Linked DNA regions of Magnetospirillum sp. XM-1. The protein of the gene in region 1 interacts with the protein of each later gene in a pairwise test. Links are inferred from orthologs where the notes say so. Each region holds a gene or a part of one and is shown in the gene's direction. Other genes may lie near its edges. The genes, in order: XM1_RS06720 and grxD.

Region 1 (14,815 bases):
CGTCCCGGCTTGTCCGGCATGCCCACGCCGTTGTCGCGCACCGTGAAGTGCCACTCGCCCGCCTCGCGCACCAGGGTGACCCAGATGGTGCCGCGCCGTCCGTCCGAGAAGGCGTGCTTCATGGCGTTGGACAGCACCTCGTTGGCCAGCATGCCCAGCGGCACGGCGCGCTCCAGGTCCAGCGTGCCCTCCACCTCCACCTCGACGGTGACGCCGCCGGGCGAGGCGGAATAGGACCCGGCCAGCGCCTCGGCCAGCTTGCCGAAATAGGTGCCGAGATCCACGTTGGAGGCCAGGTTGCGCTCGTACAGGGTCTGATGCACCAGACCCATGGAATGGATGCGGTCCAGCGCGTCCTTCAGCGTCTCCTTGACCTTCTCGTCGGTGACGTGCAGCGACTGCATGGTCAGCAGGCTGGAGATGACCTGAAGGTTGTTCTTCACCCGGTGGTGGACTTCCTGGAACAGCACGTCCTTTTCGGCCAGGGCGTTGATCAGCTCGCGGGTGCGGCGCTCGCCGGTGGCCAGCAGGCGGGCCTCGTGCCGCAGGCTCTCGCCGGTGATGGCGGCCAGCACCAGCAGCAGGGCCATGGCGGTGGCGAAGAGCAGCACGTTGCGCCTTGTCCGGATGCTCCATTCGCGGAACGCCAGTTCGGTGGGAATGCCCGAGGTGACCACCATGTCCAGGTCCGGCAGGTTGCGGTACGCCACCAGCCGCTCGATTCCGTCCACCACCGAGGCGGAGCGGTACAGGCCGGACGGCGCCTTGGCGAAGTGGGTGAACGGTGCCTTGGAGGTGTCGAAACGGGTGAAGGTGGCGTCGGGCATGGGATAGCGCGCCACCAATCCGCCATCCAGGCGCGACACCAGGAAGATGGAGCCGGGATCGGGCTGCAGATCGCGGTAGAAATCGATGAAGTAGTCGGTCTTCAAGGCGATTTGCGCCACGCCGACGGTGCGGCCCGTGGGGTCCTGGATGGCGCGGCTGAAGATGATCACCCGGCCCTGATCGCCCCGTCCGGGCACCACGGCGCTCATCACAGTGCGGCCCGGCTGGGCCAGCGCGACGATGAAGTGGTCGCGGTGGGCGGCATTGGCGGCGAACAGGCCGAGGCTGTCATGGGCCAGCACCGGGTCGCCCCGCTCATCGTGAATGGCGATGCCGATTCCATAGGGCAGGCTGCCCAGGACCGAGGCCAGCCATTGTTGCTCGGAACGGGAGTTCCTGAGGCTGGCCAGCGGCCGGCCCGCCACGTGGTCGCCGACCATGCCGAGATTGGCGTGGGCGGTGCCATAGGCGGCGCGGGTGTGGGATTCCACCAGCCGGGCCGACAGGCTGAGATTGGCGGTCCAGTCGGCCAGGGCCACCTGATGGTCGAACCAGGTGAGCGTCCCCAGCCCGGCCATGCCGCCCAGCACCGCGATGGCGGTGATCAGGCCGAGCAGCAGCCTGGGCTGCGGCAGGCGCGACGGGCGGGGGGCGTCGGATTCCTTGTCCGTGCGGCCTGGATGGGAAATATCCACGCTGCCGCCGTTCATGGTCAGCCCGCCCGGCGCCGGCCGCCCGGCGCCTCGGCCTCGTCGTCGAACAGGGAGGTCAGCTGGCGCATCATGGTGCCGCCCAGCTCCTCGGCGTCCATGATGGTGACGGCGCGGCGATAGTAGCGGGTGACGTCGTGGCCGATGCCGATGGCCACCAGTTCCACCGGCGAGCGGTTCTCGATATAGGCGATGACGTCGCGCAGGTGCTTTTCGAGCGTATTGCCGGGATTGGCCGACAGGGTGGAATCGTCCACCGGGGCGCCGTCCGAGATCACCATCAGGATGCGCCGCTGTTCCGACCGGGCGATCAGGCGTTCATGCGCCCACATCAGCGCCTCGCCGTCGATGTTTTCCTTCAGGATGCCCTCCCGGAGCATCAGGCCGAGATTGCGCCGCACCCGGCGCCAGGGGGCGTCGGCCGCCTTGTAGACGATGTGGCGCAGGTCGTTGAGCCGTCCGGGATTGGTCGGCTTGCCCTCGGCCTGCCACTTCTCGCGGGCCGATCCGCCCTTCCACGCCCTTGTGGTGAAGCCCAGAACCTCGACCTTGACGCCGCAGCGCTCGAGCGTGCGGGCCAGGATGTCGGCGCTCATGGCCGCCACGGTGATGGGCCGCCCGCGCATGGAGCCGGAATTGTCGATCAGCAGGCTGACCACGGTGTCGCGGAAATTGGTGTCCTTCTCGATCTTGAAGGACAGGGAATGCATGGGGTTGGCGACGATGCGCGCCAGCCGGCCGGTGTCGAGCATGCCCTCTTCCAGGTCGAAGTCCCAGTTGCGGGTCTGCTGCGCCATCAATTTCCGTTGCAGCCGGTTGGCCAGCTTGGACACCACGCCCTGGAGGTGGGAGAGCTGCTGGTCCAACTGGCGGCGCAGGCGGTTCAGCTCTTCCGATTCGCACAGATCCTCGGCGGTGACGATCTGGTCGAACTGGGTGGTGTAGGGCTTGTAGGGCCGGTCCTGCATGGCGGCGGAATTGGAGAGCTGCTCCTGGACCTGCTTGGACGGGCCGCCCGGCTCCTCGGTGCCGGTGCCGGTCAGCATCATCTCCTCGCCGTCGCCCTCGCCCTGGTCCTCGCCGCTGCCTTCCGACGAGCCGGGCGCCTGGGTGTCGCCTTCCTGCTGGGGACCCTGGCCCTCCTGCTCGCCTTCCTTTTCCTGGCCGGCGCCCTGGGCGTCCTGCTCCTGGCCGCTTTGTTCGGAATTCTCGGATTCGTCGGATTCCGACGGGTGGTCGGTGCCGAAATCCAAATCGTGCAGCAGCTTGTGCAGGCCCTTGGCGAAGGCTTCCTGGTCGCGCAGCAGGTCTTTGAGCGAATCAAGGGTCGGGCCGGCCTTGGCCTTGATCTCGTCGCGCCACAGATCCACGGCGGCACGGGCCGATGGCGGCGGCTCCAGCCCGGCGAAGATCTCGCGGGCGATCAGGCGCATGGCGTCGGCCAGCGGCACCTGCTCGCGCTTGACCGCGCGGTCCAGGCCCTCGGCGCGGGCCTTGACCTCGAGGACCTCGGCGATGTTGGCCGCGGCGCCCGGCATCAGCCGCGCCCCCAGCGCCTCGACCCGGGCCTGCTCGACCATGTCGTAGATCTTGCGGGCGTCGGGCAGCTGCGGCATGCGGCGCACATGGACGGAATCGTCGTGGTAGCGCAGCCGGAGCGCGATGGCGTCGGCGGTGCCGCGCAGTCGGGCCAGGTCCGAAGGCAAAATGGTGCGCGGCGGCGCCGGCAGGCGGATTTCCGCGCCCCTCACGCTGCCGTTGCCGGCGGCGAAGCCCACATCCAGTTCGGGCTTGCCGGACATGGCCTTCAGGGTGGCGGCGGTGGCGCGGCGGATGGTGTCGCCGATGCTTTCGCCCCTGCTGCCGTCCTTACCCGTGGGGTTTTGCTGCAAGATCTCTCCCCAGGCCCTTAGGCCAGCATGCGGGCCGGCCCTTCGGGCAGGTCCGTGCCGAAGCAGCGCTGGTAGTACTCGGCCAGGATGGGCCGCTCCACCTCGTCGCACTTGTTGAGGAAGGTCACGCGGAAGGCGTAGCCGTGGTCGGCGAAGATGCGGGTGTTCTCGGCCCAGGTGATCACCGTGCGCGGGCTCATCACCGTCGAGATGTCGCCGTTCATGAAGCCCGACCGGGTGAGGTCGGCCAGCATGACCATCTTGGACACCAGATCCCGGCCTTCGGGGGTGTCGTAATCCTTGAGCTTGGCCACCACGATGGAGCATTCGTCGTCATGGGCCAGGTAGTTCAGCGTGGCGACGATGTTCCAGCGGTCCATCTGGCCCTGGTTGATCTGCTGGGTGCCGTGATAGAGCCCGGTGGTGTCGCCCAGGCCCACCGTGTTGGCGGTGGCGAACAGGCGGAAGGCGGCGTGCGGCCGGATCACCCGGTTCTGGTCGAGAAGGGTCAGGCGCCCCTCCACCTCGAGGACGCGCTGGATCACGAACATCACGTCGGGGCGGCCGGCGTCGTATTCGTCGAACACCAGGGCGCAGGGGTGTTGCAAGGCCCAGGGCAGCATGCCTTCGCGGAATTCGGTGATCTGCTTGCCGTCCTTGACCACGATGGCGTCCTTGCCGATCAGGTCGATGCGGCTGACATGGCTGTCCAGGTTGACGCGGATGCACGGCCAGTTGAGGCGCGCCGCCACCTGCTCGATATGGGTGGACTTGCCGGTGCCGTGATAGCCCTGGACCATGACGCGGCGGTTATAGGCGAAGCCCGCCAGGATGGCCTTGGTGGTGTCGGGATCGAAGCGGTAGGCCGGGTCCACGTCGGGCACATGCTCGCTGCCCACCGAGAAGGCGGGGACCATCATGTCGATGTCGATGCCGAACACCTCGCGGGCGGACACCTCGGTGTCGGGCATGGCGAGCGGATGGTCGGAGGCAAGCGGGCTTTGCGTCTTGGAGGTCATACTCTCGTCCTTGGGGGGCTGCTTACTGGCTCAGGCTGAGCTTTAAGGTGTTGTAGGCGTGGTTGATGCGCTTGAAGCGCTCCTCGGAATCCTTGTCGCCGTTGTTGGCGTCGGGATGGTGCTGCTTGACCAGCTCCTTGTAGCGGGCCTTCAGCGTCTCGGCGGTGAGCGGCGGGTTAAGCTCGAGAACCGCCATGGCTTCCTCCTCCGGGGTGGGGACGCGGGCCTTGGGCCGCGCCTCCTCGGTGGCGGCATCCTCGAACACCTCGAAGGGATCGTGGATCGTATAGGCGAACTTGCGCTTGGCGCCCTGGATGCCCAGCGGCCAGGTGGGGCGCTGCCAGGTGGTGTCCTTGCGCAGCTCGGCCTCGATCTCCTCGGCGCCCATGCCGGCGTAGTAGTTCCAGGCCAAATTGTACTCGCGCACGTGGTCCAGGCAGAACCAGTAGTAGTCGGTCAGCCGGTCGCGGGCCTGGGGGGCGCGGTATTCGGCTTCCAGCGCGCAGCCGGGATGGTCGCAGCGGCGGGTGGCCGGTTGCGCCGGAGCGGGGCCGAAGGCCGGCCGCCAGGATCTGCGGGCGTTGGTCGCTTTCATGGCAAAGCTCATAATGGAGGCTCGAAAGCGCCAAGGCAAGGCGTGAGCGGAAATTGCGCCCCTGTCGAACCGCCTCTTGACGGCGGGCCCGACTGGCCCCAATTGGGGAGGGTTCAAATCGGCATGAGGGTATGGAAATGCAGGTGACACCGGTGATGCGCAAGAAACTCGAGGACGGGCTGGCTCCGTCCAGGCTCGACATCATCGACGAATCCCACCGCCATGCCGGGCATGCCGGGCACAATCCGCAGGGCGAGAGCCATTTCCGCCTGGAAATCGTCTCCGAGGCCTTCGCCGGCAAGAGCCGGGTGGAGCGTCACCGCATGGTCAACGCCCTGCTGGCCGAGGAACTGGCCGGCCGGGTTCACGCCCTGGCGCTGACCACGCTCACCAAGGACGAGGAAGCGCGGCGGCTGTAAGCGCCGTCGCGAAAGGCTTCTTCCCCGATTCCGTCATGCCCGGACTTGATCCGGGCATCCATAGGGCTCTGCGGGATTCGCCGCGTCCGATAACATTGTTGCGGAGCCGCGTGGATGGCCGCGTCAAGCGCGGCCATGACGCTGTCCCTTACTTCACCTTGACGTCCATCATCTCCAGGTTCCGCCGGGCGGTGTCGGCGGCGGAGCTTTCGGGGGCGGCGTTGATGGCCTTCATCCAGTCTTCGCGCGCGCCGGCCTGGTCGTCCTCCAGGCGGCGGATGATGCCGCGCTCCAAGAGCGCGTCGGGAAAGGTGGGGTCGAGCACCAGGGCGCGGGCCAGATCGTCCTTGGCCAGTTCCAGCTTGTCCAGATAGCGGTAGGCCACGGCGCGCAGCACCATGGCCTCGATGCGGTTGGGCTGGGTCTTCAATAGGGCGCTCAGCAATTCCGCCACCTCGGCGTAATGGTTGGCCGAGGCCAGCGTCACCGCCTTGTCCAGCATCAGTTCGGGATGGCCGGGCACCAGCTTCAGGGCGGTGTCCTGGGCGGCCAGGGCCAACTGGGGCTTGCCCGCCAGCAGCCAGGCCTGTCCGGCCTGGGCCAGCATCTCGGCGCGCATGGCTTCCTCGCGCCGGCTGGAGGAGGCCAGGGCTTCCAGGCGCTTGGCCGCCTCTTCGTACTTGCCCAGCCCGATCAGGGCGACCGCCGCGCAATGACGCGCCGGCTCGCCGCCGCCCAGCGACGCCCAGGCCAGCGCCTCTTCCCAGCCCTCGTCGGGCTTGGCGCGGGCCAGGTTCAGGCAGGTGCGGTATTCCATCTTGGAATCGATGGTCTGGGCCGGGGCGGGGGCGGGCAGCCACAGCAGCGGCAACAGCAGCAGGGGGATGGCGTATGGTCTCATGGGGCGGTAGTCTCGCCGATTGTGCGGACGGTGCAAGGAAAGAGAGATGGCCAAGCGATTTTTCCTGTTCGGGCTGGGCTTTTCCGGCCGGGTGATCGCCCGCCGGCTGGTCGAGGCGGGCTGGGAGGTGGCCGGCACCACCCGCTCGGGCGAGGCGGTGGACTGTCCGGGCGTCCGGGTACTGCCCTTCGACCGCCAGCACCCGCTGCCGCCCCATTGCCTGGACGGAATCGACGCGGTGCTGTGCTCGGTGCCGCCCGATGCCGACGGCGATCCGGTGCTCGACCAGATGGAGGGCGCCATCCGGGCGGCATCTCCCGCCTGGATCGGCTATCTCTCCACCACGGGCGTCTATGGCGACCATGGCGGCGGGCTGGTGGACGAGGACACGCCGCCCAATCCCGGCCTCGACCGTTCGCGCCGGCGGCTGGCCGCCGAGACGCGCTGGCGGGCCCTGGGCGCTCACATCTTCCGGCTGGCGGGGATCTACGGTCCCGGCCGCTCGGCGGTGGACACGGTGCGCGCCGGACAGGCCCGCCGGGTGGTCAAGCCCGGCCAGGTGTTCAGCCGCATCCATGTGGACGACATCGCCGCCGCCGTACGGGCCTCGCTGGCCCGTCCCCATCCCGGCGCAATCTACAATCTGTGCGACGACGACGCCGCGCCGCCCCAGGACGTCATCGCCCACGCCTGCGCCCTGCTGGGGGCGGAGCCGCCGCCGGAAATCGCCTGGGAAGAGGCTAAGGCAACCCTGTCGCCCATGGCGCTCAGCTTCTATGCCGACAACAAGCGGGTGGATAACGGGCGGATGAAGCGGGAGTTGGGCGTCCGCCTGCTCTACCCCACCTACCGCGAGGGGCTGCGGAGCTGCCTGTGATGCCAGGCCGGCAAGCCTTCCTGGCGCCCGCCTCCACGTGAATGGCCGGGGCGAGCCCGGCCATGACACGAAGAGACGGTCCCGATTTGGCGCGTGCCGCTCTGATCCGACGTAGCCGGATTTGGCTTGGGCGCCCCTACTTCGCCTTGTCGGGGGCCCCGGCGGCCGGCGGTACCACGACGGGCAGGGGCGATGCGGCGCGCACGGCCTTGGTCAGGGCCTTGCCGGCGGCATAGGCGGGGTTGATATAGGGGCTGCGGCCATCGGCGACGCGCACCGGCTCCAGTCCCATGCCCTTGAGGCAGTCGTAGATTTCGCGAAGTTCCGCGGGTCCAAGCATTCCAAATTCCTCGCCCAAGTCCTTAGGTCAGGCATCCCCTCGAGAAACAGTCTGCACCGAATCGGGGGCGGAATGCGACAGGTTTTTGTGCAATGCAGCATGGATGCGGTTACCACTTACTTGCGTGAACAAGGTGGCGGGCGCAACAAAATTTCGGGGGGGGTAAAAAAAGTGGCGGGACCCGGCTCATCACCGTGTCCCGCCCAATCTCAGGGAGACAAAGCAGTAATGAGCATTGTGGTACCAGAATGCCGGATTCGGATCAAGCGAAATTCCTCGAGATCGTACCAGGCCCTCCGTATAGGGGGGGGAGGGCCTGGCTTTACGACCTAGAGGATCGCGACCGTATCCGCCTGCGGGCCCTTGAGCCCGAGGGTGGTGGTGACGCGAACGCGCTGACCGGATTCCAGGGTCTTGATCCCGGAGCGCTCCAGCGCCTTCACGTGAACGAACACGTCCTTGCCGCCCTCGTCGCAGGCGACGAAGCCGAAGCCCTTCTCGGCCGAGAAGAACTTGACCACGCCTTCGACGGTCTGGGTCGGGCCGCGCTCTTCCCGGCGCGGGGCGCGCGGGGTGGCGGTGGTGCTGTCCACTTCATGGACCATCACCACCTGCGGGCCGCGCTGGCCGGCACCGAGATCCACCACCAGGGTGGCGCCTTCGGCGACCTGGGTCAGGCCGGCGCGCTCGAGAGCGGAAATGTGCAGGAAGGCGTCCGGGCTGCCATCGGAGGGGGCGACGAAGCCGAAGCCCTTGGAGGCATTGAACCACTTCACAGTGGCGCTGACGTTCGCCTGACTGACCATCTGACGGTCAAAAGAGCTCGGTGCCATCGGCCGCGACGGGCGCGGATCGAAAGCCGGTTCGCCAAAGTCGTCCCGACGACCGCGACCGCGCTCGCCCCTGCCATGATTATCTCGGTTCCATGCCATGTGTCATTCTCGTCGTAAGTAAACAAAATCCCCCGCACCCACGCGAGGGCATTCCGCCCGGCCCGTGCGCGCCAAGGTCAGCCTGAACCTATATCATTACCTGAGAATCAGGCGTCCGCATAGGGGCTTACGGGGCGTCAACGGCCTCTGAATGACTATTTTTTTGTGCTGCACTGCGGTGATCGGGGCGAATCAGCCGGTACAACCCCATGCTGATCCCGACGACGATGACGCCGGAAAAGGCGACGTCGGAAATGAAGTGCCCGCCTTGGGCGATGCGCACCAGTCCCATGGCGGCGCCGAAGGCGAAGGCGGCGGCCATGGCGGCACGACGGCGGCCGGGCGGGGCCAGCAGGGCCAGCGACACCGTCCAGAAGCCCAGCGCCGCATGGCCCGAGGGAAACGAGCAATTGTCCTCGCACTGGTCCGACATGGCCAGGGCCGGTGTATAGCGGCGGTCCGGCTGGTAGCCGGCATTGAACTCGGTGATGGTCGAGGGCCGCGCCCGTCCCCAATTGTCCTTGAGGATCATATTGACCACCAGGCCGGGGCCGAGCGCCAGGGAGGCCACCACCAGCAGCGCCATGGGTGGGCGGATGCCGGCCACCGGACGCCTGAGCAGCAAGGAGACGGCTCCGGCCAGGCCGATCAATCCGGCGGCGGCGAACAGGAAGATGGGCAGCGTCTTGCGGGCGAATTCCCCCAGGGGGTGAACCCGGAAGGGAAAGCTGCGGGTCGTCGCATCGAAGAACAGGGCCGAGACGCCGATGTCGATGCGTGGAAACAGCACCAGGGGCACCAGGGCGGCAATTGCCCAGGTCCAGGGGTTGCGCAGCAGGCCAGGCGCCATCAACCGTCCTCGAGGTGGAACAGCCCCGACAATCCGATCAGGCCGGCGAACGCCGGCGGCGTCCAGGCCGCCAGGGTCTGCGGCAGGGTCGCCGACAGGCCCAGGGCGTAGATCACCTTGGAGAAGAAGTAGACGGCGAAGCCGGCCGCCACGCCGGCGCCGATGCGGGCCAGCAATCCGCCCGACCTGGTGTTGGGGCGCAGCGAGAAGACCGCCGCCATCAGCACCATGCCGCAATACAGCACCGGCGAGGCCAGCAGCGACTGCATGTAGAGGCGATGCTTGTTGGCGGTGAAGCCGGCCCGCTCGAAGAACCGGATGAATCCCGGCAATTGCCAGAAGGACAGGGTTTCCGGCGCGGCGAAATTATCGTGGATGCGCGACAGCGTCAGCTGGGTGGGAATGCGCAGCTGCTCGAGGAAGACCGAGGGCTTGCCGCCTTCCATCACCCAGGCGCGCCGCACCTCGAAGGTGCCGTCCACCAGCGAGGCGCTCTCGGCGGCGATGCGCTGGTGGAAGTGGTCGGGGCGGTCGTACAGGAAGAACTGGGCGTCCTTGATGTGCAGGACGAGGCCTTCCTGGCGCACGGATTCGGAATAGACCACCATCTCGCCGTCGTTATGGGGCTCGCGCAGCCACAACCCGCCCTCGGACAGGTCGAAGGCGCTGGGCCTGTTGGCCAGCAGCTCGTCCTGCAGGCGCTCGTAGCGGCCGTACATGGCCGCCGCCATGGGGTTGAAGACGGTGATCTCGAATACGCCGAAGATGCCGGCGACGAACAGAACCGGCGTGATGAACTGCCAGGCCGAGATGCCGGCGGCGCGGGCCACCACCAGTTCGTGGGTGCGGGTCAGGCGCCAGAAGCACACCATGGCGCCGATCATCACCGCGAAGGGCAGCACCGTGTGCAGCATCTGCGGCAGCTTGAAGAACGCCATCAGCAGGATGGGGGCGATGCCCAGATCGGGGCGGGCGGCGGCGCGGCGGATCAGCTCGATGACGTCGAACAGCAAGATGATCCCCAGAATCACCATCAGCACCGTGGCGAAAGCCGAGGCGAACTGACGCCCGATATAGCCGCTCATGATGGGGGATAGACGCATGGTGCCGGAAATTCGATGCCGTTCGATGAAAGCCGAGTATAGAGGTTTCTCACCTCCCCGTGTCATAAACCTTTTCAAGCAGACAGCAAGGAAACGAGGCGATGGTCACGCTGACGCGCATCTATACCCGGACGGGCGACAAGGGCAAGACCTCACTGGGCAATGGTGCCAGGGTGGGCAAACACGATCTCAGGGTCGAGGCCTACGGCACCGTGGACGAGGCCAATGCGGTGATCGGGTTGGCCCGCCTGCATGCCGGTCCCGAAATGATGGGCCTCTTGGAGCTGCTGCAGAACGATCTGTTCGACCTGGGGGCCGACCTGTGTACGCCGGCCGCCGCCGACGAGGCCGAGGGCACGCGCCTGCGCGTCGTCCAGTCCCAGGTGGACCGGCTGGAGGCGGAGATCGATGCGGCCAATGAGAAGCTGGCGCCGCTCACGTCCTTCATCCTGCCCGCCGGCTCGCCGCTGGCCGCCCACCTGCACCACGCCCGCACCGTGGTGCGCCGCGCCGAACGCCTGATGGTCGCCCTGGCCGAGGCCGAGGCGGTCAATCCCGCCGCCATCATCTACGCCAACCGTCTGTCGGACCTGCTGTTTGTCCTGGCCCGCCTCGCCAACGGCAATGGCGCCGCCGACGTCCTTTGGGTGCCGGGGGGTGCGCGTTGACAACCCTAACCTCTCGTCATATTGTGCGATGCAATAGCAAATTCCGCCCGGCGATGCCGATTTATCCGCACTCCGGATTAGAGGATTGAAAGACAAATGAAAGTCCTGGTCGCGATCAAGCGGGTGATCGACTACAACGTGAAGATCCGGGTGAAGTCGGATGGTTCGGGTGTCGAGACCCAGAACGTCAAGTTCTCCATGAATCCGTTCGACGAGATCGCGGTCGAGGAAGCCGTGCGCCTCAAGGAAGCCGGCAAGGCGACCGAGGTGGTGGTGGTGTCCGTCGGCCCGGCGGCGGCGTCGGAGACGCTGCGCACCGCGCTGGCCATGGGCGCCGACCGGGGCATCCTGGTCCAGACCGATGACGAGGTTCAGCCCCTGGGCGTCGCCAAGGTCCTGAAGGCCCTGGTGGACAAGGAGGCCCCCGGCCTGATCATCCTGGGCAAGCAGGCCATCGACGACGACAGCAATCAGGTGGGCCAGATGCTGGCCGCGCTCTTGGGCCGTCCCCAGGGCACCTTCGCCAGCAAGGTGGAGATCGTGGGCGAGTCCATCACGGTGACCCGCGAGATCGACGGCGGCCTGGAGACGGTGAGCCTGAAGCTGCCGGCGGTGGTGACCACCGACCTGCGCCTCAACGAGCCGCGCTACGCTTCGCTGCCCAACATCATGAAGGCCAAGAAGAAGCCCATCGACACGGTTTCCCCGGCCGACCTGGGCGTCGACGTGGCGCCCCGGCTGGTGACCCTTTCGGTGGCCGAGCCGCCCAAGCGCTCCGCCGGCATCAAGGTGGCCGACGTGGCCGCCCTGGTGGACAAGCTCAAGAACGAAGCCAAGGTGATCTGATCATGACCGTTCTCGTCATTGCCGAGCACGAGGGCGGCGCTCTCAAGGCCGCCACGCTGAACACCGTCTCCGCCGCGTCGAAGATCGGCGGCGACATCCATGTGCTGGTGGCCGGGTCGGGCATCGGCGCCGTGGCCGAGGCCGCGTCCAAGATCGCCGGAATCGCCAAGGTGCTGGCCGCCGACGCGCCGCTTTACGCCAACGCCCTGGCCGAGCCCCTGGCCGCCCTGGTGGTGAGCCTCGCCGGCGGTTACAGCCACATTCTGGCCCCCGCCACCACGGGCGGCAAGAACGTGGCGCCCCGCGTCGCGGCGCTGCTCGACGTGGCCCAGATCTCCGAGATCACCGGGGTGGTGTCGGCCGACAGCTTCGTGCGTCCCATCTATGCCGGCAACGCGCTGGCCACCGTGCAGTCCAAGGATGCCGTCAAGGTGATCACCGTGCGCGGCACCGGCTTCGAGGCCGCCAAGGCCGAAGGTGGTTCCGCTGCGGTCGAGGCGGTTGCTTCCGCCGCCGATCCGGCCCTGTCCGCCTACGTGGGCAGCCAGCTGTCCAAGTCCGAGCGGCCCGAGCTGACTGCGGCCCGCATCATCATCTCGGGCGGTCGCGGCATGCAGTCGGGCGACAACTTCCACCTGCTGGAAGCCGTGGCCGACCGCTTGGGCGCCGCGGTCGGTGCCAGCCGCGCCGCCGTGGACGCCGGGTTTGTCCCCAACGACTTCCAGGTGGGCCAGACCGGCAAGATCGTCGCCCCCGACCTCTACATCGCCGTCGGCATCTCGGGCGCCATCCAGCACCTGGCCGGCATGAAGGATTCCAAGGTCATCGTCGCCATCAACAAGGACGAAGAGGCTCCCATCTTCCAGGTCGCCGATTACGGCCTGGTCGCCGACCTCTTCAAGGTCCTGCCTGAACTGGCCGCCGAGCTGAACAAGTAACCATCAATCAACCTGCCCAACGGCAAACGCCCTACCATCCGGGAGCCTACAATGACTGCTATCAAGAAGATCGGTATCATCGGCGCGGGCCAGATGGGCAATGGTATCGCCCATGTCTGCGCCGCCGCCGGCTTTGACGTGATCCTGCTGGACATCAACGAAGAGGCCCTGAAGAAGGGTCTTGGCACCATCACCAAGAACCTGGACCGCGCCCTGGCCAAGGGCAAGCTGACCGAGGCCGACAAGGCCGCCACGCTCGGCCGCATCAAGCCGACCACCGCCTATGCCGATTTCTCGGACAGCGATCTGGTCATCGAGGCCGCCACCGAGGACGAGAAGATCAAGCGGGCCATCTTCGCCCAGCTCTGCCCGGTGCTGAAGCCCGAGGCCCACATCGCGTCCAACACCTCGTCGCTGTCCATCACCCGCCTGGGTGCCGCCACCGACCGCCCCGCCAAGTTCATGGGCATGCACTTCATGAACCCGGTGCCGGTCATGCAGCTGGTCGAGCTGATCCGCGGCATCGCCACCAGCGAGGAGACCTTCTCCCTGGTGCGCGAGATGACCTTGAAGCTGGGCAAGAAGCCGGTTTCGGCCGAAGACTTCCCCGCCTTCATCGTCAACCGCATCCTGCTGCCCATGATCAACGAGGCGGTCTACACCCTGTACGAAGGCGTCGGCTCGGTGACCTGCATCGACACCGCCATGAAGCTGGGCGCCAACCACCCCATGGGCCCGCTGGAACTGGCCGACTTCATCGGCCTGGACACCTGTCTGGCGGTGATGCAGGTGCTGCATGACGGCCTGGCCGACACCAAGTACCGCCCCTGCCCGCTGCTGGTGAAGTATGTCGAGGCCGGCTGGCTGGGCCGCAAGACCGGCCGCGGCTTCTACGACTACACCGGCGAGACCCCGGTTCCGACCCGCTAAGCGGTCCTTATCCGGACAAGATCAAGGGCGGGAGGCCAAGGCTTCCCGCCCTTTTTGTTAGGCATGACCAAAAAAGAGCGGGCCGTTTCCGGCCCGCTCCGCATCGCTTCCATTCGGTCCTATTTGGCGCGGGGGCAGCGGTCGCCATAACCGTAACCGCAGCCATACCCTTTGCCATGCCATCCGTGGTGACGCCAATGGTCGCCGCGCCAGGTATAGGCGTAGGGATTGGCGATCTGCGGCTTGATCACGGCCACCGCAGAGGCGGGCAGGGGGGCCTTGGCCAGGGCGGGGAGACCGTCGGCGGGGCTGGAGAAGGGAACCACCGTCACCGTCAGGTAGCGGCCGTCCTTGAAGGCATCCGTCCGGGCGTAGGTCTTGGTGTTGTAGACCACCACACCCTCGTTGGCGGTCCAGCCGCTGTGCGGGACGGCGGTGAGCAGGGCGGCGTTGAAGCGGCGCTGCCAGACGTCGGTGACGTAGACGATCTCCTCCTGGGCATTGGTGGGCCGATAGCGGCTGCCCAGATGGTTGATGATATCCGGCGAGTAGTTGGGCACCATGCCGTGGGCCTCGTCGGTGACCGTCACCTCCAGATCCTGGCCGCCGGCGTCCTTCAGCGCAGCGCTGATCAGCGGCACGTCGGTGACGAAGTCGGAGGTGATCACCGACTTGTAAAGGGTCTGGTTGACGGTTTCGACCACCGGTCGGGTGCGGGGATCGAAGGCATTGGCCACCGGCTCCAGCACCTGCAGGCTCTTCTCCGCCTTGTTGTAGACGGCGATGGTGCCGACCAGGGTGGTCAGGTCGTTCTGGTAGGAAATGGCGGCGGCATTGAAGCGCAGCTCGCCGGGAGGAACCAGGTTGGTGGGCTTGGCCTCGCTGGCGTAATAGATGCCCGAGCATCCGCCCAGAGCGGGCATCAGGCAGGCGACCATCGCGGCGATACGGGATGTCTTCATCATGT
Region 2 (14,805 bases), 1.5 Mb from region 1 along the record:
GGCATGGGCCAGGCCTGCGTGGAGCTGGACTTCCCCGTGGTGTCGGGCAACGTCTCGCTCTACAACGAGACCCAAGGCAACGCCATCCTGCCCACCCCGGCGGTGGGCGGCGTCGGCCTGTTGGAGGACGTCAACAAGTCCGCCACCGTGGCCTTCAAGCGCGCCGGCTCGTCCATCGTGCTGATCGGCGAGACCAAGGGCTGGCTGGGCTCGTCGCTTTACCTGCGCGAGATCGCCAAGCGTGAGGACGGCGCCCCGCCGCCCGTGGCGCTGCATCGCGAACGCCGCGCCGGCGAGCTGGTCCGCCAGCTGATCGGCGACGGCCTGGTGCAGGCCTGCCACGACGTCTCCGATGGCGGCCTGCTGGTGGCGGTGGCCGAGATGGCCATGGCGTCGGCGGACAAGATCGGCGCCAAGCTGGACGCGCCCCACAATCTGCCGCTGCACGCCTGGTGCTTCGGCGAGGACCAGGGCCGCTACGTGCTGGAAGTCTCCGACAACGATCTGGCCAGCGTGCTGGAAGAGGCGGCGGAGCACGACACCACGGCGCGCGTCATCGGCAAGACCGGCGGTTCGGTGATCAGCGTCGGCGGCCGCGCCGTGCCGGTCTATGAACTGGCCGAGGCCAACGAAGGCTGGCTGCCCGCCTATATGGGCGAGGAAATGTCGGGCCACTGAGGCCACGGCATCCTCGTCTCGCGCGGAACCAAAGCCCTCTCATCCCTTGCGGGTGAGAGGGCTTTTCCTTTGGCGGGAAGCCCTTCGTTCCATGGGGCCATAGCGCTGTTGCGGGCGCTGGTGCGGCCCCGTATTGTGATCGCGGAAGGGGAGCATTAGGAAAGATACGCCATGCCCATGGAAGCCAATGAGATCGAAGCCCTGATTCGCGAGGGGATTCCCGATGCCAAGGTGATCATCGAGGATCTGCGCGGCGACGGCGATCACTACTCGGCCCTGGTGATTTCCGAGGCCTTCCGCGGCAAGAGCCGCGTCGCCCAGCATCAGATGGTCTTCGCCGCCATGCAGGGGAAGATGGGCGGCCAGCTGCACGCCATGGCGCTGCAGACCGCGACCCCCGACAACGCCCCCGATTTCGCCAAGGATTAGGCTGGCGCGCTTGCGCCCCGGCGCTGTGCTGCCTACATCTCAACCACGATCCGTCACGATCCATATTCCGAGGAAATTCGACCGATGAGCAATCCCGTTTTCGACCGCATCCGCCAGGACCTTTCCGAGAATGATGTGGTCCTCTACATGAAGGGCACGCCCATGTTCCCGCAGTGCGGCTTTTCCGCCGCCGTGGTGCAGGTGCTGACCAATCTGGGCGTCAAGTTCAAGGGCATCGACATCCTGGTCGATCCTTCCTTGCGCGAAGGCATCAAGCAGTTCACCAACTGGCCGACCCTGCCGCAGCTCTACGTCAAGGGCGAGTTCGTCGGCGGCTGCGACATCGTGCGCGAGATGGCCGAATCGGGCGAGCTGAAGCAGCTGATGGCCGACAAGGGCGTCGCCAGCGCCTAGGCGCCTTCCTATTCAGGATAAGCGGCCCGGAAGGCGACTTCCGGGCCGTTTTGCTTTTTCTCCCTCCTCCAGCCTTGGGCTGGGGGAGGGGGGGAATTAGATCCCTAGGCAACGTCCCTGGCGTAGGCCTCCAGCGCCGACAGGCCGCTTTCCAGGTCTTCGATCTCGAAGCATTTCTGCATGACGGATTCGGCCCCCTGGGTGATCCAGGCTTCATGCCGGCGGGGGTCCCGGGAACCGGTGGTGACGACGACCGGAACGTCCTTCAGCAGCGGATCGAGCTTCATGTAGATCAGCAGTTCCGAGGCGTCCTCGCTTCCCACCATGCCGTCCAGCAGGACCACGTCGGTGTCCGCGCCGCCGGTCTCCTCGATTCTCCGATTGAAATGCTCCACCGCCCCATCGATGGAATCGACCCAGGTCACGGCGCAGTCGAACACCTGTGCGCCCAGGGCGAATTGCTGCAACCGCGCATCGGCCACATTGTCTTCGACGATCAGCACCTTGAGGTGTCGCACGTTTGCCTTCGCCGAAAGTCCAATCGGGACTCAGTATAGCTGAAACTACTTCTGCGGGAAAGTCGTTCGCTTTCCGCGCAAAAAACAACGGCCCGGAACTGCTTCCGGGCCGTGTCTTGTCGCCGGTGGGCGAACCTTAGCGCGAATAGAATTCGACGACGAGGTTCGGTTCCATCTGCACGGCATAGGGGACATCGCCCAGCTTGGGGATGCGGACGAACTTGCCCTTCATCTCCTTGTGGTCGACTTCCATGTAGTCGGGGACGTCGCGCTCGCCGGACTGGGCGGCCTCGAGGATCAGGGCCATGTCCTTGGACTTGGTCTTCACCGAGATGACGTCGCCTTCGTTGACGCGGTACGACGGAATGTTGACGCGCTTGCCGTTGACCAGGATGTGGCAGTGGTTGACCAGCTGGCGGGCGGCGAACGGGGTGGGGGCGAACTTGAGGCGGTAGACCACCGCGTCCAGGCGGCACTCCAGCAGGCCGATCAGGTTCTCGGAGGTGTCGCCACGGCGGCGCACGGCCTCGTCATACAGACGGCGGAACTGCTTCTCGCTGATGTTGCCGTAGTAGCCCTTGAGCTTCTGCTTGGCCATCAGCTGGGTGCCGAAATCGGACGGCTTCTTGCGGCGCTGGCCGTGCTGGCCGGGAGGGTTCTCCTTGCCGCGGTTCAGCGGGGACTTGGAGCGGCCCCAGAGATTGGCGCCCAGGCGGCGATTAATCTTGTACTTGGCTTCAATACGCTTGCTCATGGTCTTCCTTCTGGCCGAATTGATCAGCCTATTGGGTTGTCCCGATAGTCCTGGTCCGCCTGGGGAGGCGGGGAGGGGTGGGCGCGCCAAACGGCCGGCCACCCGCTTTCTCGGGAGGAGAAGGGGCGCACTATACGGATCGGCAGCGCTTTTTCAAGCCCGAATCTTGGCGAGGAAGCCTTCCACCGCCCGGCTGAGGCCGGCGGCGCCGGAAGATAGCTGCCGCGCCGTCTCCAGCACGTCGGACGACGACGTCCCCGCCGCCGACACCGCCGTCACGGCGTCGCCCAGGCTGCGGGTGACGTCGGTGGTGCCGCGTGCCGCCTGTTCGGCGCTCTGGGCGATTTCGCCGCCGGCTGCGGCCTGCTGCTCCACCGCCTGGGCGATGGCGACGCCGATATGGCTCATGCGCTCGATGACCACGCTGACATGGGCGATGGCGTCCGCCGCCTTGGAGGTCTCGGCCTGGATGGCGGCGATCTGCTCGGAGATCTCCTCGGTGGCCCGGGCGGTCTGGTTGGCCAGTCCCTTGACCTCGCCGGCCACCACGGCGAAGCCCTTGCCCGCCTCGCCGGCCCTTGCCGCCTCGATGGTGGCGTTAAGCGCCAGCAGGTTGGTCTGGGCGGCGATGGCGTTGATCATGCGCACCACGTCGCCGATGCGGCCGGCGGCGTGGGACAGGCCGGACATGATGCGGTTGCTGCGCTCGGATTCCGCCACGGCTTCGCGCGAGATGGAGGTGGATTCCGCCACCTGGCGGCTGATCTCGGCGATGGAGGCGGTCAGTTCCTCGGCGGCGGCGGCCACCTGATCCACGTTGGACGAGGCGGTTCGGGCCGCCCGGCCCACCGAGGCGGCGTCGTTTCCCGCCGATTGGGTCATGCCCTGCAGCGTGCGGGCCGATTCTTCCATGCGGGCCGAGGCGGTGGTGACGAAGTCCACCATGCCGCGCACGCTGGCGTCGAACTCGTCGGCCATGCGCACCCGGGCGAGGCGGCGCTCCTCGCTGGAATTGCGCTCGGCCTCCAATTGGGCGCGGCGCAAGCTCTCCACCTCGACGGCGTGGTCCTTGAAGGTCTGGACGGCGCGGGCGATGTCGCCGATCTCGTCGCGACGGTGGGTGCCGGTCACCTCCACCCCCGTATCGCCCCCGGCCAGCCGCCCCATGATGGCGATGGCGTCCTTCACCGGCACGGTGATGGAGCGGGTCACCGCCAGGGTGAGGCCGCCCAGGGCCAGGACGCCCAGCACGATGACCCAGGCCGAGGCGGTGCTGGTGGATTGATAGGTGTCCATGGCCGAGAGGAATTCGTCCTTGGCCAGGCCGATCTCCTTGTCCATCAGGGCGCGCACGGCGGCGGTGGCCCCGTTGTAGCGGCCGGTGGTCTCCTCGGTCATGGTCTCGCGGGCGCCGAAGGCGTCACCGTCGCCGAATTGCTTGAGCGTCAGCCGGTAGGAGGCGCGGTAGGCGTCGAGCGCCGACTGGAAGGCGGCCTTCTCCTCGGCGCTGCGGCTGTCGGAGGCGTAGGACTTCCACAGCGCATCCACCTCGGCATCCATGGCCTCGATGTCCTTGGCCATGCGCTCGAGCGTCAGGCGGCTTTCGCTCTGCATCACCGTGGCGACGGCGCCCTGGATGCGGTGGACGGAATCCAGCACGCGGGCCAGCTGGCCCATGGGCACCACCCGCTCGCCATAGACGGCCTCCAGGCCGCCGGCGACGCGCTTGCCGCCCAGCATGCCGGTGCCGCCGATCACCAATAGTAATGATGTGGCGATAATCAAAAGTATGGATAGACGAGCGCCGAACCTGATGCGTTGCAGCATTAGTGCCCCCTGATTGACGAATATTTTTCGTTATTAAGGGGACTAATAGTCAAAAGCACAGATGCTGGACAATTGCGGTGATCCACATATGGATTTTGTCTGATGTGGAAAACCGAAATTTAGGATGATTCTGTTTTGCCCTTCTTGTGGCGGTAGGTCACCAGTTCATGGACGATACCATGCAGGGTCTGAATCTCCTGGCCGGTGAGGTTGGCGCGCTGGAACATGTTGCGGATGTTGCGCACCATCACCGGCCGCTTGTCGGCAATGCGCAGGAAGCCGCATTCGTCCAGTTCGCGTTCCAGGTGCTCGAAGAAGTGGACCAGCTTTTCCTTGGGCGCCGGGCCGGAATCGCGCCATCCCTTGGTCATGGCGGGCAGCGATCCGGAAACGCCCGCCTGGAACCATTCGTAGCCGATCAGCAGCACGGCCTGGGCCAGGTTGAGCGAGCAGTAATCGGGATTGAGCGGTACGGTCAGCACCGTGTCGGCCAGGGCGACGTCGTCGTTCTCCAGGCCGGTCCGCTCGGGCCCGAACATCACGCCGGTGCGCAACCCTTCCGAATCCAGATTGCGCATATGGCCGGCGGCCTCGCGCGGGGTGTCCACCGGCTTGGTCATGTAGCGGTCGCGGCCCGTGGTGGCCCAGACCCGGTTGAGGTCCGCCACCGCGTCCTTGGTGTGCTCGACGATCCTGGCGCCCAGCAGCACCTTGTCGGCGCCCGAGGCGGCGGCGATGGCGCGTTCGTCCAGGGGGTTGGCGCGGGGTGCGACGATGCGCAGGTCGGTCAGCCCGCAATTGAGCATGGCCCGCGCGGCGGTGCCGATGTTCTCGGACAGCTGCGGCCGGACGAGAATGATGGCCGGGCCGCGGGGGGGGGTGGTCGAGTCGGTCATGATGCCTGCGAAACCTTTAGGTAATCCGTTCGCGGGCATCTCCCCGCCATTGAGGCGGCGGCCAGGCGAGCGGAGGCGAGCGCTTAGGCTAAGGGGCGCATACGGCGAGCCCGAAGGCTCGCCGATACTATTCGTCTTTGAAGCGGAACAGCATGAAGGTGATGGAATCCTGCAAGGCTTCCAGCGAGGCTTCCAGCACGTTGGTGTGCACGCCGACCGTGGTCCAGCGATGGCCCTTGTCGTCCTCGCTTTCGATGGTGACGCGGGTCTTGGCGGCGGTGCCCACGGTGCTTTCGGTGATGCGCACGCGATAGTCCTTGAGCTCCAGCGCGGTGAGCGCCGGATAGACCCGGGTCAGCACCTTGCGGAGCGCCACGTCGAAGGCATGGACGGGGCCGGTGCCTTCGCCCACTTCCATGTATTCCGTGCCGCCAACCTCGACCTTGACGGTGGCTTCCGACAGGGTGATCCACTCGCCCACCGCGTTGCGGCGGCGCTCGTCGATGACGCGGTAGCGTTCCAGCTGGAAGTATTCCGGCACCTCGCCCAAGGCGCGGCGCACCAGCAGCTCGAAGCTGGCGGCGGCCTGGTCGTAGGCGTAGCCCTCGTGCTCCAGGCGCTTGACCAGATCCACCAGGTCGGTGGCCTCGCGGGCGTCGAAGGTGACCTGCATCTGCTCGACCACGCGGACCAGGCTTTCGCGCTTGACCTGATCGAGGTCGACGCCGATCTCGGTCAGGCGCGCCACCAGATTGGAGCGGCCCGCCTGGTCGGACATGACGATGTGGCGCATGTTGCCCACCGCCGACGGGTCCACGTGCTCGTAGCACTTGGGGTCCTTGGCCACGGCGGAGACGTGCAGGCCGCCCTTGTGGGCGAAGGCCGACTTGCCCACATAGGGCTGGCCGCGATTGGGGGTACGGTCCAGCACCTCGTCCAGGGCGCGCGACACCGAGACCAGATTCTTCAGGTCTTCCGGCGCGATGCCGGTGTCGAAGCCCATCTTCAGCATCAGGGCCGGGATGATGGAGATCAGGTTGGCGTTGCCGCAGCGCTCGCCCAGCCCGTTCAGCGTGCCCTGGATCTGGCGCACCCCGGCCTCGACGGCGGCCAGGGAATTGGCGACGGCGGTGTCGGAATCGTTGTGGCAGTGGACGCCGAGATGACTGCCCGGGATGCCGCCGGCGATGACCTCGCCGACGATGCGGCGCATCTCGTGGGGCAGGGTGCCGCCGTTGGTGTCGCACAGCACCACCCAGCGGGCGCCGGCATCATAGGCGGCCTTGGCCGCCGACAGGGCATAGGCCGGATTGGCCTTGTAGCCGTCGAAGAAGTGCTCGGAATCGAACATCACCTCGTCGACCTTGGTCAGCGCGTGCTTCACCGAATCCGAGATCATGCGCAGGTTCTCGTCCAGCTCGATGCCGAGCGCCACGGTGACCTGGAAGTCCCAGCTCTTGCCCACCATGGTGGTGACGCGGGCCGGGGTGACCAGCAGGGCGTTCAGCCCCGGATCGTTGTCGGCCGAACGGCCGGCGCGGCGCGTCATGCCGAAGGCGGTCAGCCGCGAGCGCTTGAAGGCGGGCGGGTCGGCGAAGAAGGCGTCGTCGGTGGGGTTGGCCCCCGGCCAGCCGCCTTCCACGTAGTCGATGCCGATTCGGTCAAGCTCGCGCGCGATCCGCACCTTGTCGGCTGCGGAGAAATCCACTCCCTGGGTCTGCGCCCCATCGCGCAGCGTGGTGTCGTAGAGGTAAACGCGCTCGGCCATGACGATCTCGATCCGCCCGAAAAAACAGTGGGAAAGAGAGGAAACATGCCCCATCCGGGGGGTATTGGGCAAGGGCTTACCGCTTTTTTCCTGTTCCGAACTGTGATGAGTCTCACGGAGGATAAGTTGAGAATGAATTATGAATGGTCATTAACTCATGTCGAATTGTGAAGGAAATCACAATGGTGTCGCCAGTGCGTACGTTGATGTCCGCGATAGCAATTAGCTTGTCAATGTCACCTATATTCGAATGCATGGGGCAAGACATTGCAAGTATACAAGGCGATTCTGCAGAAATCGGAATGGCGTCTTGGTATGGAGCCAAATATCGCGGCCGCAAGACTGCCAGCGGCGAGCGCTTCGATCCCTCTGATCTGACGGCGGCCCATCCCGTTCTGCCCATGGGCACTCTGGTGGAGGTTTCCCGCCCCGAGCGCCGGGGGGCCGTGGTGGTCCGCGTCAACGACCGGGGGCCGGGCGGCGGACGGATCGTCGATCTTTCCGAGGCCGCGGCCAGGAGATTGGGGTTGGTGAACGAGGGAACCGGCCTTGTCTCGCTGCGGGTGATCGGCTTCGCCGAGTAGAGTGTTAACAAATATTCAATATATATTTACAATTCATTCTTAATCTGCTACCTGTTCACCGGTCGTTAGGAAAGCCTGGGCAGAATGCCCCGCACTTCAATGCAGGCAGGATGCAGGATTGAAACGATGAAGACGCTCAAGATCGCGGCGTTGGCCGCTATTGTGGTGTCGGCCGCGTCTCTTCCAGCCTCGGCTGAGATGGCTGGATCCGCGGGTCTGGGAGGCGAAAGCTACGGCATCGCGTCCTGGTACGGCCCTGGCTTCAAGGGCAACCGCACCGCCAGTGGTGAAAAGTTCGACCCCAAGGCTCTGACCGCCGCCCATCCGACGCTGCCCTTCGGCACGCTGGTCGAGGTGTCCCGGCAGGACAAGAAGAAAAAGTCGGTGATCGTCATGGTCACCGATCGTGGCCCCTTCGTGGCCGGTCGTTCCATCGACCTGTCGCGGGCGGCGGCCCGGCGGCTTCACATGAGCCACCAGGGCGCCGTGCCGGTCAGGATGCAGGTGGTCGGGCGGACGGAATAACGAAAGAGCGCCGGGGCCGCGCCGGCCCCGGCTTTTTCGTTCCGGCTTAGCGGTGGATGGCCTTGGTCACCGTTCCGGTGGCCGGATCGACCTGGAAGTGGGCCTTGGCGCCGCCGTCGTCGCGGGCCTCGACCACGTAGCTGTCCTTCTTCCATTCCAGTTCCGACAGGTTCCAGTGGCCCTGCTCGGCGGCGGCCAGCATGGCCTTGACCGCGTTGGCGCCGACTTCCGGCGTGGTGGCGCTGTCGAGGCGGGCGGGTTCGGGCAGCAGTTCGCCGGTCCGGGCGTTCACCGAGAAGGTGGCCAACTGGCCCGACGGCGCCCGCACGGTGGCGAGATAGCGGCCGTTCTCGCGGTCGAGGGCCCGCAGGTCATGGCCGTCGGCCACCATCTGGTTGAGGATCACGGCGGGGGGCAGGGCATCGCCGGCCGGCTTGTCCTTGGCCTGGGCGACCGAGCCCAGGGCGAGGGTGGCGATGGCGGCGGCGATCAGGGAGGTCTTGGTCAACATGGCGGTGTCTCCGATTGGTGAGGCATTCAACTGAGGACAGTGTGCCTCAACCCACCCCAACCGGAGCTGAACCGCCGGTTCATGCGGCGTTCAGATAACGCCCTTGCCCTTCAGCGCGGCGATTTCCGTCTCGCTCAGGCCCAGCAAGCCGCCATAGACCCGGCCGTTGCCCTCGCCCAGGCGGGGGCCGAGGGTTTCGACCCGGCCGGGCGTGGCCGACAGCTTGGGCACCACGCCGGGCACCACCACGCTGCCCAGGACGGAATCGGCCACATTCTGCAGGTTGCCGCGCGCCTGGAATTGCGGGTCCTCGAAGATGTCGGCGATGGTGTTCAGGGGAGCCGCCGGCACCTCGAACTCCAGGCACAGCTCCATCACCGTTTCGCGCGGGCGGGTGGCGGTCCAGTGGCCGACCAGGGCGTCCACGTCGGTGCGTTCGGCCAGGCGGTGGCGCAGCAATCCCCATTTGGCGGCATCGGCCAGTTCGGGCCGTTCCATGGCCTCGCACAGGCGGGCGAACATGCGGTCGGTGGTGCAGGCCAGCGCCACCCACTTGCCGTCGCCGCAGCGGAAGTGGCCGTGGGGGCAGGCGTTGACCGTGCCGGCGCCTTCACGCTCGCGCACCTTGCCGAACATGGCGTAGGCCGGGGCGATCTCGTCCAGCGCCCGGAAGACGGATTCGTAGAGGGCGAGGTCGATGACCTGGCCCTCGCCGGTGGCGTCCTTGTGACGCAGCGCCAGCAGCACGCCGATGGCGCCGTAAAGGCCGCTCATGTAATCGGCCAGCGAGGTGGAGCCCGGCGTCACCGGCACGTCGCCCGGCATGCCCGCCAGATAGGACAGGCCGCCGAAGGCATGGGCGATGCGGGCGAATCCGGGCCGGTCCTTGTAGGGACCCGTCTGGCCGTAGCCCGAGATGCGCAGCAGGATCAGGCCGGGATTGACGCGACGCAGCTCATCCCAGCCCAGGCCCCATTTCTCCAGTGTGCCGGGGCGGAAGTTCTCGGCGATGACGTCGGTCTTGGCGACCAGCTTGAGGAACAACTCGCGGCCCTCGGGCTTGCGCAGGTCCAGGGTGACGGAATCCTTGTTGCGCGCTTCGGACAGCCACATCAGCGAATCGCCGTCGCGTTCCGTGATGGAGCCGAAGCGGCGGAAGGTGTCGCCGCCCTGGGGCTGCTCGACCTTGATCACCTCGGCGCCGAACTCGCCCAGGATGGCGGCGGCGTAGGGCGCGGCGATGAAGGTGGCGACGTCGAGGACGCGGATGCCGTCCAGGGGGCGCTTGGGCTGGGCCATGGTGTCTCGCTGGCAATGGAGCCGATTTGATACCATGGCCGATCTTGGCCGATCTAGACGGTCTTGACGTTGCCCAGGAAGGTTTCCACGTGCCGGCCCAGGCTGTCGCCGGATTCCTCCAGGGCTTCGGCCACCTTGTACATGTTCGACGCCATCTCGCCGGTCATCTGGGCGGCCGAGGAGACCTCGGCGATGTTGCTGGTGACCTCCTGGTTGCCGTTGGCGGCTTCCTGGACGTTGCGCACGATCTCCTGGGTGGCGGCGTTCTGCTCTTCCACCGCAGCGGCGATGGAGGACACCACCTCGTCCACCCGGGCGATGGCGGCGCCCACCGTCTTGATGGCGCTGACGGCGTTCTGGGTGGAAGACTGAATGCCGCCGATCTGCTCGGCGATCTCGCTGGTGGCCTTGGCGGTCTGGGTGGCCAGGTGCTTCACTTCGTTGGCGACGACGGCGAAGCCCTTGCCCGCCTCGCCGGCGCGCGCCGCCTCGATGGTGGCGTTCAAGGCCAGCAGGTTGGTCTGGGCCGCGATGTCGTTGATCAGGCTGACGATCTCGCCGATCTTCTGGGCGGCGGTGGACAGGCCCTCCACGGTGGCGTCGGCGGTCTGCACCCCGTCCACGGCTTCCTGGGTGATGCGGGTGGTGTCCTGGACCCGGCGGCTGATCTCGTGGGTGGAGGCGCCCAGTTCCTCGGCCGCCGAGGCCACGGTCTGGATGTTGGCGGTGGCCTCCTCGGCGGCCGCCGCGACGGCGGCGCTCTGGCGCGAGGTCTGCTCGGCGGCGGCGTGCAGGCTGGTGGAGGTGGAGTGGACGCTCTGCACCGCACTGTCCACCTTGGACATCACCCGGCGGATCATCACGTCGAAATCATTGGTGAGCAGCTCGCGCTTGCGGCCGCGGGCCACTTCGCGCTCCTGCTCGGCCTTGGACTGGGCTTCCAGCTGTTCCGCGCGAATCAGCCCATCCTTGAACACCTGCACCGAACGGGCCATGTCGGCGATCTCGTCGGCGCCATCGGTATAGGGGACGCTGACCGTCCGGTCGCCGCCAGACAGCGAGCTCATGACCCCCGTGATGCCGCGAACCGGCCGGACGATGGAACGGCCTACGAAGAAGGCCAGGACGACGAACACCATTCCCGCCGTCAGGCTCAGTCCCATGGCCACGCCGATCACCCGGCGGTGGATGGCGTCATCTTCCTCTGCGACGCGGACTCCCTCGCGGTCGGCGAACTCGACGATCTTGTCGAAGTTGGGGGAAAAGGCGGAATAGATGGCGCTGAGTTCGGCGATGTCCTTGCGCACGATCTGGTCCGCCCCGATCAATTTGACCGCGTCGGCGAGATAGGCGTCGATCAGGTCCTTCAGTTCGGCTTTCTGGGCGGCGGGCACGCCGGAGCGCTGAAGGACGTCCAGGAAGACCTTGTGTTCCGCTTCAAGCTTCGCCTGCAGCTCGGGTTGGCCGCGCAGCAGGTAGTCCTTCTCGTGCCGGCGCAGCATCAGCATGTGCCGCATGAGCTCGGATTGCCCCTGGGCTTCGAGGGCGCTTTCCACCTTGTGGACCGCCTGGCGCAGTTGGCCCTGCAGCCCGGATCGCTCGTTCATGCCGGCGATGGTCAGGTTGGCGGCCAGTTCGTCCAACTGCTTGCGATAGGCGGCCATGCCGGTCCGGACGGCCTGGGCCAGACCGGCCACCGGGGCGGCTTCCTGGCGCTTTTCAAGGTCGGCGGCCAAGGCGACGACCGCGTCGGAGGCCTTGGCCGCCTGCTCCGCGTATTTGGCGTCACGGCGCAGCAGAAGGTCCTTCTCGTTCCTCCTGGCTTCAAGGCTGGCGATGCGCAGTTCCTTGCCGAGGTTGGCGACCGCCCCGAAGGCCTTGGCGTGGCGATCCAGCTCGTCAAGAGTGGCGACGGCCCAGAACATCACGGCCGCCAGGGCGATCATCGCCGTGATGGACGCACCGGTCAGGATGGCGATGCGGGCGCGGATGGTCAGTCTGTTCATGGGAACCCCGCAGTGCTGTGGCAACAGGGGTTGAGCCGTCCGGCTATGTATTTTGGGAGCGCCCGGTCCTATACAAGTGGCTTTGGTATGCAACGGGAAAAAAGTAGTTTCTCAACCCTGGCGATTGTCCAGGGCATGGCGAAAGCCTCGCGCAGCCAGGCCGCGTACCACTCCCGTCCCGGCCTGGTCTCGGGCCAGGCGGGAGCGGGGCTGACCGGCAGGCCGAGGCGATGGAAGACGTAGAGCGAGCGGGCCATGTGGCAGGCGTCGGTCACCACGGCCAGACGCCTCCAGCCCCGCGTCTCCACCAGGGCGCGCGACAGCAGGGCGTTGCCGATGGTGTTGACGGAAACGTCCTCCACATGCAGCCGCTCGGCCGGGATGCCGGCCCGAAGGGCGAGGTCGCGCATCACATGGGCCTCGGGCACCGGGTGGCGAACCGCGCCGCCGCTCATCAGGAGATGGACGGCCCGGCCCTCCTCGATCAGCCGGACGCCCCGCGCCACCCGCCGCGCCATGGCCGGGCTGGGGCTGCCGTCGGGCCGCACCATGGCGCCCAGGACGATGGCGGCGTCGAAAGGGCTATCGACAGGAGTGGCGGACATCTCTTAACTGTGGGCAACGGATTACAAGGAGAGTGCCATGGACAAGCGCCGCAACACCGACGTCATCGTGGAGACCCTGGGGCTGGAAGGCAAGCGGGTCATCGACGTGGGCTGCGGCGATGGGGCGCTGGCGCGCCTGATGGCCCGGTTTGGCGCCCATGTGCTGGGGGTGGAGTGCAGCCCGCGCCAGTTGGCCAAGGCCCGCGCCGCCGCCAAAGTGGCCGACGAGGAGATCGTCGAGGGCGTGGGCCAGGCGCTGCCCGCCGACGACGAAAGCGCCGACGCCGTGGTGTTCTTCAACTCGCTGCATCACATTCCCATCGCCTTCCAGGCCAAGGCCCTGGCCGAGGCGGCCCGGGTGCTCAAGCCCGGCGGCGAGGTCTATGTCTCGGAACCGCTGCCCTGGGGCGCCTTCTTCGAGGCGGTGCAGCCCATCGACGACGAGACCTGGGTGAGGGGGGCGGCGCTGGCCTCGGTCAAGGGCGCCTGGGTCCATGGGCTGGAGGAGGAGAGCGAGTTCACCTACCTGCATCCCATGGTGCTCAAGGATTACGACGCCTTCCGCGACAAGATCGTCTCGGCCAACACCGAGCGCGAGGCCAAGTTCGTCGAACTGGACGCCGAGATGCGCGAACGCTTCGCCCGCCTGGCCAAGCCGGCCGAGGACGGCGGCTTCGCCTTCGAACAGCCCATGCGCGTCAACCTGCTGCGCAAGGAATAGGACCCGAGGGATGAACAACCCGGCTTTGCTTCAGTCCATGTTTCAGCGGGCGGTCCAAGCCTTTCAGAACGGCAACATGGATCTGTCCGCCGCCGAGTGCCAGCGCATGCTCTCCATCGACCGCCGCAACACGGCGGCCATGCATATCCTGGGATCGGTGGCCTTTCGCCAGGGTGACCATGAGCGGGCCGTGGAATTGCTGGGCAAGGTGGTCAAGCAGGACCCCGGACGCATCCAGGCGGTGATCACCTTGGGCGAGGCGCAGCTGGCGCTGTCGCGCTTCTCCCTGGCCGCCATCAATTTCAGGAAGGCGGTGGCGGCCCGGCCCGATGACTGGGGCCAGCACTATAATCTCGGCCTGGCGCTCAGGGGGCTCGGACAACTGGACGAAGCCGCGACGGTGTTCGAGAAATGCCGGGACATGGCCGAAGCGGAGGCAACCGCGCCGGCGCCGTGGAACGCCCTGGGGGACGTCTACCGCGCCCAGGGGCGGCTGGACGAGGCGCGGGCCTGCTTCGAGCAGGCGCTGAGGATCTCGCCGAATTTTTCCATGGCGCAGAACAACCTGGGCCTCACCCTGAATGCCCTGGGCCGGATCGCCGAGGCCATCTCCATGCTGGAGAAGGCCATAGCCATGAATCCCCAAGACCCGGAACTGCACTACAACCTGGGTTGTTCTCTCCAGGATGATGGGCAGACCCTGCCGGCGATCGCGGCCCATCGCCAGGCCATCGCGCTTCGCCCCGATTACGCCGCCGCCCATTGGAACCTGTCCCACTCGCTGCTGCGGGCCGGGGAGTTCGCCGAGGGCTGGCGCGAATATGAATGGCGCTGGCAGACGGTCCAGACCGCCGACACCTATTCCCAGCCCGCCTGGACCGGAGACGCGGCGGCGGGACGGACCCTCCTGATCTGGGAGGAGCAGGGCCTGGGCGACACCATCCAGTTCATCCGCTTCGCGCCGCTGCTGGCGAAGCAGGGGTGGAAGGTGGTCGTGGTGGTGCAAAAGCCGCTGAAGCGGCTGCTGGACGGCCTACCCGGCGTCGAGATCGTGGCGCGGGGCGAAGCCCTCCCGCACTTCGACGTCCATGCCCCGATGCTGAGCCTGCCGCGCCTGCTGGGCGTCACCGCCGATGCCGTTCCGGCCCCGGCACCCTACTTGGCGGCCGATTCCGCCAGGATCGCCCTTTGGGCCGAGCGCCTCGGCTCACGGGAGGGAATGCGGGTCGGCCTCGTCTGGCAGGGCAATCCCACCGCCAAGGTGGACAAG

What was found.
Region 2: the proteins of XM1_RS06720 (region 1) and grxD interact in binary tests that used the Escherichia coli proteins (3 or more experiments, as listed by UniProt). The link is inferred for Magnetospirillum sp. XM-1 from one-to-one orthologs.

What each region holds. Positions count from the first base shown.
Region 1 is NZ_LN997848.1:1,400,746-1,415,560, forward strand. What follows is about bases 3,966-6,831. They hold XM1_RS06720 (BolA family transcriptional regulator), read left to right. Parts: upstream 3,966-5,199; coding sequence 5,200-5,463; downstream 5,464-6,831. Other genes in these bases: cobS (cobaltochelatase subunit CobS), read right to left, coding at 3,966-4,449; XM1_RS06715 (J domain-containing protein), read right to left, coding at 4,472-5,056; XM1_RS06725 (tetratricopeptide repeat protein), read right to left, coding at 5,612-6,364; XM1_RS06730 (SDR family oxidoreductase), read left to right, coding at 6,411-6,831. In the rest of the region: XM1_RS06700 (sensor histidine kinase), read right to left, coding at 1-1,538; cobaltochelatase subunit CobT, read right to left, coding at 1,541-3,430; more of cobS, read right to left, coding at 3,448-3,965; more of XM1_RS06730, read left to right, coding at 6,832-7,241; XM1_RS06735 (hypothetical protein), read right to left, coding at 7,378-7,581; XM1_RS25205 (cold-shock protein), read right to left, coding at 7,911-8,513; XM1_RS06745 (phosphatase PAP2 family protein), read right to left, coding at 8,641-9,363; LPS export ABC transporter permease LptG, read right to left, coding at 9,363-10,466; XM1_RS06755 (cob(I)yrinic acid a,c-diamide adenosyltransferase), read left to right, coding at 10,568-11,134; XM1_RS06760 (electron transfer flavoprotein subunit beta/FixA family protein), read left to right, coding at 11,231-11,980; XM1_RS06765 (electron transfer flavoprotein subunit alpha/FixB family protein), read left to right, coding at 11,983-12,918; XM1_RS06770 (3-hydroxybutyryl-CoA dehydrogenase), read left to right, coding at 12,970-13,848; XM1_RS06775 (hypothetical protein), read right to left, coding at 13,968-14,813. UniProt on the Escherichia coli protein: Transcriptional regulator that plays an important role in general stress response. Has many effects on cell morphology, cell growth and cell division. Acts by regulating the transcription of many genes, including dacA (PBP-5), dacC (PBP-6), ampC and mreB.
Region 2 is NZ_LN997848.1:2,870,848-2,885,652, forward strand. What follows is about bases 1-2,856. They hold grxD (Grx4 family monothiol glutaredoxin), read left to right. Parts: upstream 1-1,191; coding sequence 1,192-1,521; downstream 1,522-2,856. Other genes in these bases: purL (phosphoribosylformylglycinamidine synthase subunit PurL), read left to right, coding at 1-678; XM1_RS13290 (BolA family protein), read left to right, coding at 850-1,107; XM1_RS13300 (response regulator), read right to left, coding at 1,626-2,039; rpsD (30S ribosomal protein S4), read right to left, coding at 2,176-2,793. Outside these bases: XM1_RS13310 (methyl-accepting chemotaxis protein), read right to left, coding at 2,947-4,620; XM1_RS13315 (RNA methyltransferase), read right to left, coding at 4,740-5,516; cimA (citramalate synthase), read right to left, coding at 5,644-7,284; XM1_RS13325 (septal ring lytic transglycosylase RlpA family protein), read left to right, coding at 7,587-7,868; XM1_RS13330 (septal ring lytic transglycosylase RlpA family protein), read left to right, coding at 7,995-8,393; XM1_RS13335 (PepSY domain-containing protein), read right to left, coding at 8,440-8,904; XM1_RS13340 (CaiB/BaiF CoA-transferase family protein), read right to left, coding at 8,995-10,203; XM1_RS25230 (methyl-accepting chemotaxis protein), read right to left, coding at 10,257-12,209; XM1_RS13350 (YdcF family protein), read right to left, coding at 12,278-12,814; XM1_RS13355 (bifunctional 2-polyprenyl-6-hydroxyphenol methylase/3-demethylubiquinol 3-O-methyltransferase UbiG), read left to right, coding at 12,852-13,535; XM1_RS13360 (tetratricopeptide repeat protein), read left to right, coding at 13,573-14,805. UniProt on the Escherichia coli protein: Monothiol glutaredoxin involved in the biogenesis of iron-sulfur clusters.